DNA from 3 places in the Lysinibacillus sp. NPDC097868 genome. Region 2 is predicted to be linked to each of the others. Evidence: riboswitches for the same ligand, from Rfam matches in the RefSeq annotation. Region 2 holds a riboswitch; each other region holds the start of a gene.
What was found. A riboswitch is a leader RNA that binds a small molecule or an ion and turns the genes downstream of it on or off. The one in region 2 is predicted to bind thiamine pyrophosphate.

Region 1 (3,204 bases), on a different contig from region 2:
GCTAGCTTTTAAAAATAATAATGAGCTTTCTCATTCTATTGCAACGGCAATTAATGACCTATTGTCAAATCTTTCACAAATGTTAGAGCAAAAAGATCAGGCAGTTACAGCGATTCAAAGTATTTCTGCCGTTTCAGAGGAAACTGCAGCATCTGCTGAACAAGTAAGTGCATCTGCTGTGGATCAACAGGCAGAAATGCAAAAGGTTGCAGAATCAATTAATAATATGAACCAAATTTCTAAAGAGCTACAAGAAGTCGTGAATCGATTTAAACTTGCATAATTAAGCTAGGGCATTTTTATGGCTAATTATATTATCGTAGATTTCAGGAATCGCCACTAAATCCTTGAGAATCGCCGATAAACCAGAGGAAATCGCCGGTAAAACCTCTTGATTTCCTTTGTAGACACGTTGAGACTGTCCTTTTCCAAGGACAGTCTCTTTTTATGTAAACAGTTGAGCGGGGAGGGGCATTGACCCAGTTTGGGAACAGTTTTACTATAGAAAGATGAAAGGGGGTCTCCTCCATGATGTATCTGGGTATGATTTTCTTTAAAATTGTTGCCCCTATTTTGGTGTTGCTTGTACTTGGGGCGTTTTTACAAAGGAAATTTCAATTTAATTTAAAAGCACTATCCCAGCTTATTACATACTGTTTTATGCCAGCAGCTGTGTTTGTAAATTTATATGAAACGAGTGTGGAACTATCGGTGCTTGGTGAAGTGGCGTTATTTATTGTGCTCTTTATTGGGAGTCAAATGGTGCTTAGTCATTTTATAGCGAAGGGGCTAGGTTTAAAGAAAACAGAAGCAGCGGTATTTAAAAATAGTGTTGTACTCATTAACTCTGGTAACTATGGCATTCCGGTGGCACAAATGATTTTTGTGACACAGCCAATTGGGGTGGCCATTCAAGTTATTCTCGTTATTTTTCAAAATGTAACGACCTATACATATGGTTTATATAATTTAATTTCTTCAACTAAATCAGGTATGGCTATTGTGAAGGATTTCCTGAAAATGCCGATTATTCATGCGCTCATTATAGGTGTGGCAATGAATTTCTGTAATATTGGCATTCCTCAATTTATCCGTATTCCAATTGACCACGTTGCTGATGGGTTTATCGCTGTTGCTCTTATTACGCTCGGTGCGCAACTATCTCAGCTTGAAATTAAATCAATGTTTAATAGAACGGTGTTTGTTAGCTGTTTTACACGACTTGTAGTAGGTCCAGCTGTTGCATTGTTGATAATTTTTGTCCTCGGCTTAGATGGCGTTGTGGCCCAATCGCTCTTTATTGCGAGTGCATTCCCAACTTCACGTAATAGCTCGAGTCTAGCCCTAGAATATGATTTAGGATCAGAAACCGCTGCACAAACGGTGCTTTTTTCAACCATTGTTAGCTGTATTACAGTAACAATCGTAATTTATATGGCAGAAATACTATTTACTTAATGACTTCCATCTATTAGGAATATCTGTTACACTAGCATCAAACTGAATAGCTTAACTAGGGGAGTCTGATGAGTCGGGCTGAGAGGGAAACGCATTGAGGTTTCTTGACCCTTTGGACCTGATCTGGCTCATACCAGCGTGGGAAAGTTAATGAACTTCGCACTCCTTGAACTTTGCGATAAATGTAACCTTACATGTACAGCCGGATCCAATACTTTTTGGATTCGGCTTTTTATTTGTAATACTACTTGTTGGAGTGGGCTAGATTCGGTCCTTTTAATAATTTACGTAAAAGGGAGCGGAATAGTAAATGACAACAGTTAGCGAAAAAAACATGAACATTATGACAAGCTTTGACGGAAGTAAAAAAGTATATGTAGAAGGATCACGCCCAGATATATTAGTGCCAATGCGTGAAATTAAGCTAAGCCCCACAACGGGTAGCTTTGGTGAAGAGAATAATGCGCCTGTACGAGTTTATGATACGAGTGGACCTTATACGGATCCAACTTACAAAGTCGATATTACAAAGGGTTTACCAGCTTTGCGTAGTGCGTGGATGAAAGAACGGGGCGATGTAGAGGAATATGAGGGGCGTACCATTAAGCCAGAGGATAATGGGTTTCGTAATGCGGATGACCCGCGCATAAAGGAAAATGTTTTTCCAAAGCTTTCTCGCAAACCTTTACGTGCGAAAAATGGCCGTAATGTGACACAGCTGCATTATGCAAGACAAGGAATTATTACTCCAGAAATGGAATTTGTAGCGATTCGTGAAAATTTAAAACCAGAATTTGTGCGTGCAGAAATTGCTGCGGGGCGAGCTATAATGCCATCTAATATAAATCATCCGGAGGCGGAACCGATGATTATCGGCCGTAACTTCCATGTGAAAATTAACGCCAATATTGGAAATTCAGCTGTAACTTCATCCATCGCAGAGGAAGTTGAAAAAATGACATGGGCAACACGATGGGGTGCTGATAATATTATGGATTTATCTACTGGTAAGCACATTCATACAACCCGCGAATGGATTATTCGTAATGCTGCTGTGCCTGTTGGAACAGTGCCAATTTATCAGGCACTTGAAAAGGTAAATGGCGTTGCTGAGGATTTAACGTGGGAGGTGTATCGTGACACGCTAATCGAGCAAGCTGAACAAGGGGTTGATTACTTTACAATTCACGCAGGTGTGTTGCTGCGATATGTACCGCTTACAGCTAATCGTGTAACGGGCATTGTATCGCGTGGAGGCTCAATTATGGCACAGTGGTGTCTATTCCATCATCAAGAAAATTTCTTATATACTCATTTTGAAGAAATTTGTGAAATTATGAAAACGTATGATGTTGCCTTTTCGTTAGGGGATGGTTTACGTCCTGGTTCAATTGCCGATGCCAATGATGAGGCACAGTTCGCAGAGCTTGAAACGCTAGGGGAGTTAACACAAATTGCCTGGAAGCATGATGTACAAGTGATGGTAGAGGGACCTGGGCACGTGCCAATGCATCTTATTAAGGAAAATATGGACAAGCAATTAGAAGTTTGTAAAGAGGCACCATTTTATACATTGGGTCCTCTAACAACGGATATTGCACCTGGCTATGATCATATTACATCTGCTATTGGCGCTGCAATGATTGGCTGGTTTGGAACAGCCATGCTGTGCTATGTAACACCGAAGGAACATTTAGGGTTACCAAATCGAGAAGATGTACGTGTAGGTGTTATCACATATAAAAT
Region 2 (3,204 bases):
AGCAAACGGCCATTCTAATTTCCAAAATGTTTGACCTTTTGTAGCACCTATCATTGCAAAATAATGCTTAAGCTCAGGTGATGTTTGACGAAATCCATCCATGGCCGCAATAACGATTGGAAAAAAGCAAACGAGACAAATAATAATCAGCTTCGGTAACAGCCCGAAACCAAACCAAATAATTAATAATGGTGCAAGGACAAGTACAGGCACATTTTGTGACACAATTAAAATCGGATACACAAATGCCCTTACCGTCGCTGAGCGGTGTAATAATATCGCAACACTCAAGCCGAAAAATATACCAATAGCAAGGCCCAGTACCGCTAGCTGTATAGTGGCGAACACATGGGGCATGAACGTTTTATAAGAGTGAACACCTTCAGTAACGATGGCACTCGGCGCTGGTAATAGCCAATGTGGGATGTCAGCCAAACGGATAATGATTTCCCAGATAACTAACAGGAAGGCGATAAAAATAATCGACCTTCCTTTCGTTACTAGCTGTTTCATCCTCGATACTTCTCCGTCAACGTCCCCATTGTAATGCCAGTTGGCTGATATAAAATTTTCACTTGCGTAATAACATTAATGGCACCCAATTCAATCATTTTTTTATTCATCTCTTCAATAATTTGCAGTAAGGTAGACAGTTCACCTTCCATAGTCGTTTCTAGTGGCTGCACTTCATAGCGCACACCTGAAGCATCGATAATCGCAATCGCTGCATCAACGAATGGAATTACATCCTCGTATTTTTCTGTTTTAGGTATAATTTGTACACTAATTAATGAATTAGCCATTTATTTTGCCCCTTTCTCTGGTAAAAAATCATTTGTAAAAGCTTGATCTGCTTGAAATTCGCCTTCTAAAACGTTGTTCTTTGTCATCCAGTCCGCATAGTTTTCCCAAACTGCTAATTTTTGTTCGCCCCATTGTGCTGCATCATCTTGATATTTGTTCACTAACCATTCCTGACTTTTATGCACAAGTGCTTTATCTAAATCAGTTACCGCTTCAAGCAATATATCAGCCGCTTCATTAGGATGCTCAATTGCATACTCATAACCTTTTGTAGTAGCTGCAACAAATGCCTTTACCACATCAGGATTATCCTTAATCATCTTTTCATTCGTTGCAAGTACAGGTGTATAATAATCGAGTTGCTCACTATAGTCTGTTAAATACTGCATATTTAATTTTTCTCCACGAAGCTCCGCCTCAATACCTGTCCAAGCATAATAAATCCATGCAAAATCTATATCCTTCTGCATCATTGTGAAAAAGTCTAAATCTCCAGCATTAACGATATCTAATTTCTTAATATCGGCATGTTCTTTTTGCATTAGAGATTGTAAAACAGCTTGTTCTATCGGGCTTCCCCAACCACCATACGTTTTGTCTTCGTAATCTTTTGGTGACGTAATGCCTTTTGAAGCATCTGATGCAAAGCCAGATGTATTATGCTGAATAATTGCTGCAATCGATACAAGAGGCACGTCTTGAACACGTGCTTGCGTTATACCTTCCTGGTAGCTAACGCCAAACTGAGCTTTGCCTGATGCAACAAGTTGATCTGCCCCTGCATCACCAGGTAATATAATGTCTACGTCTAAACCTTGCTCCTCAAAGTAGCCGAGCTTTTTCGCAACATAAAGTCCTGTATGATTCGTATTAGGTGTCCAGTCCAGTACAACGGATACCTTTTTCAATGTGCTTGTTTCCTCTTTGTCCTCTTTTTCGCTACAACCAACTAATGTTAATAATGCAGCAACAAGAACGAAAAACCACTTTTTCATGCTGTGTCCTCCAAGTCTAGTAGTTTGAAAGTGTTCAAGATTGAATGTTTTCACCAGAAAAGGTATTCTTAGGCCATTTGCATCGCTTCTAATAGATTACACCTAGTTTTAGGCGGAATAATGAGTCCTAAACAAAAAACGCCTAGGAATTATCCCAGACGTTTGCAAACGGTATCAAAAAATAGTATACGAATATTTTTGAATAGATGTTCCCTACGCTGGTACGAGCCAAATCAGGTTCAAAGGGTCAGCGTCTAAACGGACGCAATCTCAGCTGGCAACTTCCAGCCCCCCTACATTCTTAACTTATGAACTTTTCGTTGATTATTATACCCATATCTATCGTAAAATGACAAGCTAGTAATTTTCGTAATTGATAAAAATGAGCTTCTATTGGACTATACAAGTATTCTGCAACATGACTTTTGCAAATAGAAATGTTTTTATGCATGGAATTTGGAACATCAAAAATTCTTCAATACGAAACAGTTAATCTTTTGCAAAACCAACAAGTTAAAAAAGAGTTATTCTCCATACTACACGATATAACTTCCATCACCCTTTGAAAAGATAGTTGCTATGTGTCATTTAGTTATATTTGAAATTAAACTAATTATAGAAAACATTTTTTCTTCGTGATTTTTGAGAGTTTGTGCTTTATTCAAAGTGTCAGGAGTGAGTTGATGAAAAAGCTTTTAAAAATTACCGTAGTATTTCTTGTTTTACTCGGAGCAGCTGGCTATGCTTTATGGCATTTTGGTACAGAAAGTGGAATTTACTTTAGATGACGAAAAACGAGAAGAAGTAAAATCCTATATCAAGAACGATTCGACGGTTCAAGAAATTGCCAGCGAGGCAGCAACTACAAATCCGGATACTCTTCCCTTCCAAACTAAAGAAGAAGCGACACGTGTGTTAATAAAAAAAGTGGGCGTTAATCGTTTACTTGATATTCAGGAACAAGTGCAAAACGGTTCAATTAGTAAGGATGAAGTATTATCCGAAATTGAAGGTAAACTGTCTGAAGATGAAATTTCTGCTTTAAAATATGTTTTATATAAGGAATTGAATAAATAAAACTAGCCATTTGAAAATTTCAATTAAAAATACAGAGACAAAGATTCACATAAAAATTTTCAATACAGCTAAGCACCACATTCGTGTTAGTGGGTATAATAAAACAGGCTCGATTCCTATTAAGTGAAATCGAGTCCTTTTTTCTATCATTTTTCTATTGTTGCTAGTTAAACTAAAGCACACGATTGTTATATAATTTAAGCATTTACAACGTTAAAAGATGTTCTCAAATAAGATTTTGAGAAGCTTTCAATTAGAGCTGTTGCAATTACTAAAGTTTTAATGTTGCGCATAACTTATGGTGACTTGAGTACCTTTTTCGTTAGAT
Region 3 (3,204 bases), 1.4 Mb from region 2:
CACTTGTTCAGTTGATTGGAGCGGAGGGCGGCGACTCCTGCGGGAACGCACAACACGTAAGACGCAACAGACCGCGCGCCAGCGAGGGTTGCGGCTTACGGTGTGCCCGCGGAATGCGACGCCCGTAGCGGAAATCAATTGTATTATTCAGAGGAAAAACAATGTCTTCGTTCCGATGACCAGGTCATTCATCTACGACTATAATCCAATAGCCAAGCAATATTTCTTTATGATAGACTGTAATAATGTTTCAATAGAAAAAAGGGGGGGATTCAATGACCCAGCAGAAGTCAAACAAGGCGGCTTTGTATATTTTAATGTTTAATATGTTTATCGCTATGGGGAGCATCGGAATTATTATTCCTGTTATGCCAAAGTATTTACATATATTTGGTGCAGCAGGACAAGTTCTTGGCATGTTAATTGCAACGTTCGCCTTTGCACAATTCATTTTTTCTCCAATTGCTGGGAATCTTTCGGATCGATATGGTCGAAAAAACTTGATTGTTTTTGGTCTGATTGTAACTGGTATTGGGCAAATTTCGTTCGGGCTATCTACAGACGTATGGATGCTTTTTGTTGCTCGTTTCTTAGGAGGTTTAGGTTCTGCCTTTGTAGCACCTCCAATTATGGCGTTTGTAGCAGATATCACAACGTATGAAGAACGAGGTAAAGGAATGGGCATGTTAGGTGCCGCTATGTCTCTTGGTTTTATGATTGGACCAGGTATTGGTGGATTCTTATCTAAAGTTAGTTTGCATTTCCCATTCTTTATGGCTGGAGGAGCTGCTATTATTGCCTCTATCCTTTCATTGTTGTTATTACCTTCTACAAAACCAAGTGCAGCTCAAAAAGCACAAAAGCAAGATAATCTTGTGAGGCAGATGGCACGTTCAGTCCAAATGCCATACTTTGTCATGTTGATTATTATGCTTGTGTTCTCGTTCGGCATCGCCAATTTCCAAACAACATTATCATTATTTGTGACAGACAAATTTAACTACACACCTACCGATATTGCGATAATTTTAACTGTAGGTGGTGCATTTGGTGTTGTTGTGCAGATGTTCATCATCACACCACTCTTTAAGCGCTTTGGGGAAATGAAAGTTGTATTAGTCAATTTATTTATTGCTGCTGTAGCTATTTTCCTAATATTATTTGTTTCTGGCTTTGCACTTATTTTAGTTGTCGCAACGATTTTCTCCACGGCAACAACACTTATTCGCCCAGCCGTCAACACACTGATTTCTAAACTTGCTGGCAATGAACAAGGTTTAGCCGCTGGACTTACCAATGCCTATATGAGTCTTGGAAATATGATTGGTCCTGCACTTGCGGGTCTTTTATTCGATTGGAATATGAACAGTCCGTATATATTTGGAGCAATTATTTTAATGACATGTTTCTTAGTAGCGCTCATTTGGACATTGAAAAAGGCGCCGCATCTTATGCAGCCTGATACAAATTAGTCCATTGACAATTATTTGTAATATGGTACATTTATTATCGAAAAATTAAATCGTTTAACACCACTAGGGGAGTCTTTACAAGGCTGAGACGTATATGCTCATATACGGACCCTTTGAACCTGATCTAGTTCACACTAGCGGAGGGAAGTGGCGACGCTTGCTTTCATGTAATTTAAAAATGCAAGGCCGCTTCCTTTCGTGACAAGGAAGCGGCTTTTTTGTATTCATTTGACAGTGCTATCGGAAATTTCGGGACCTATCGGCGATTTCTAGCATTTTACCGGCGGTTCACTTTGTTCTATCGGCGATTCATCGCACAAAACTAAAAGGAGTAACTATCATGTCTATTCGAAAACTAACTACTATGGCTTTATTAGTAGCTATTGCAGTAGCAGGCTCTACTTTTGTCTCCATTCCAACTGGCATTGCTCGTGCTTATCCTGTACAACATGCGATCAATGTCATCTGTGCCATTCTATTAGGTCCTATGCCTTCTATCATCGTTGCTATAGTTACAGCATTGATTCGTATATTAACAGGCACAGGCTCTCTTTTAGCGATTCCTGGAAGCGTCATCGGTGCGGCATGTGCAGCCTTTGCTTATAAATACAGTCGCAACAACTGGCTAGCTGGTGTTGGTGAAGTATTTGGCACAGGTATTATGGCCTCATTAGTCGCTGTACCATATGCGCAATTATTAATGGGAACATCCGTAGGTGCATTATTTTTTATGCCTGCATTTTTGACATCTAGTTTAATTGGAGCATTTCTTGGTATTATGATTGCTAGCAGTCTACGGAAAACCACATCGCATATGCTTATTACGAAGTAACTTTGTTTATACAAAAACGATGGCACATGCTTTTAGCAATGTGCCATCGTTTTTTTGATTAAGAGCGTTTTTTCATTCCTTTTAATAGCTGTGCAACGTTCGTGTCCTCCGCCTGTACGGTTGCTTCTTCTACAGACTTTTCTTTTTGCTTATGCCTTGTTATAAAGCTCCATCCAAAGCGTCGAATCGTAATATCTACGAAGAATAATAGCATCCCCGTTAATAGTAACCATGTTGCAATATTTTGGCGCTCTGCTCCTTTGTTAGTGAACTTACGGAACACGTCTTGTGGTTCTTTCAAGACAGAGCCACCAGTTCGCTTCGTTAGTTGCTCGACAAGTGTCTCATTCACAGGACGTAATTCATATTCTGCACTGTACGGTACGCTTAGACCAGCCTGATAAATGGCCTGCTCTTCGTCAGCAATACGGAAAAAAATCAACCCTGGTTTAGCTTTGACAACTGCACGTACTTGCGAGGCAGAAATCGTTTCAAGCTGCAAATCAAGCTCCTCGCCAGATTCATCGACAGCGACAATATCTAAAAATGCAGCTTCATTTGTCGGGTCCGTGATGATAAATGAGCCATCTGTATCAAGACGTACATCATAGGCTACATCATTATAACTTGGTAGCATTTGCGAAATGATTGTTTGCCAAAATGATCCCCATTCTTGCCACCTTGCCCAGTCACCAGCCCATTTCCCTGTCGAATCTGATGTGAAAGCAAAAGTTTTACCAAGTCCATATTGCCATTGTGCCAATACAGGGTCTTCCTTCTCGCTTTCAGCTATCACAGCAGCTCCCTGCTTCGCTGTCGTGCCAATATATGCATTCATTTGTGGCACACCATTTGCAAAGAGTGCATTCCATCCAGCTGCATTATAAATTGTAGGGTAAA

Region 1: another riboswitch for thiamine pyrophosphate. It lies ahead of thiC (phosphomethylpyrimidine synthase ThiC); the one in region 2 lies ahead of ACIQXJ_RS07770 (ABC transporter substrate-binding protein).
Region 3: another riboswitch for thiamine pyrophosphate. It lies ahead of thiW (energy coupling factor transporter S component ThiW); the one in region 2 lies ahead of ACIQXJ_RS07770 (ABC transporter substrate-binding protein).

What each region holds. Positions count from the first base shown of each region.
Region 1 covers NZ_JBIWBS010000007.1:94,689-97,892, forward strand. The annotation lists gene ACIQXJ_RS22710 (methyl-accepting chemotaxis protein) at 1-283, shown strand, start outside; gene ACIQXJ_RS22715 (AEC family transporter) at 529-1,458, shown strand; TPP riboswitch at 1,506-1,620, shown strand; gene thiC (phosphomethylpyrimidine synthase ThiC) at 1,769-3,204, shown strand, end outside.
Region 2 covers NZ_JBIWBS010000001.1:1,581,332-1,584,535, forward strand. The annotation lists gene ACIQXJ_RS07760 (ABC transporter permease) at 1-513, opposite strand, end outside; gene ACIQXJ_RS07765 (thiamine-binding protein) at 510-803, opposite strand; gene ACIQXJ_RS07770 (ABC transporter substrate-binding protein) at 804-1,799, opposite strand; TPP riboswitch at 1,993-2,104, opposite strand; gene ACIQXJ_RS07775 (hypothetical protein) at 2,541-2,876, shown strand; gene ACIQXJ_RS07780 (sensor histidine kinase) at 3,156-3,204, opposite strand, start outside.
Region 3 covers NZ_JBIWBS010000001.1:175,028-178,231, reverse strand. The annotation lists gene ACIQXJ_RS00810 (MFS transporter) at 276-1,472, shown strand; TPP riboswitch at 1,528-1,635, shown strand; gene thiW (energy coupling factor transporter S component ThiW) at 1,813-2,304, shown strand; gene ACIQXJ_RS00800 (VWA domain-containing protein) at 2,363-3,204, opposite strand, start outside.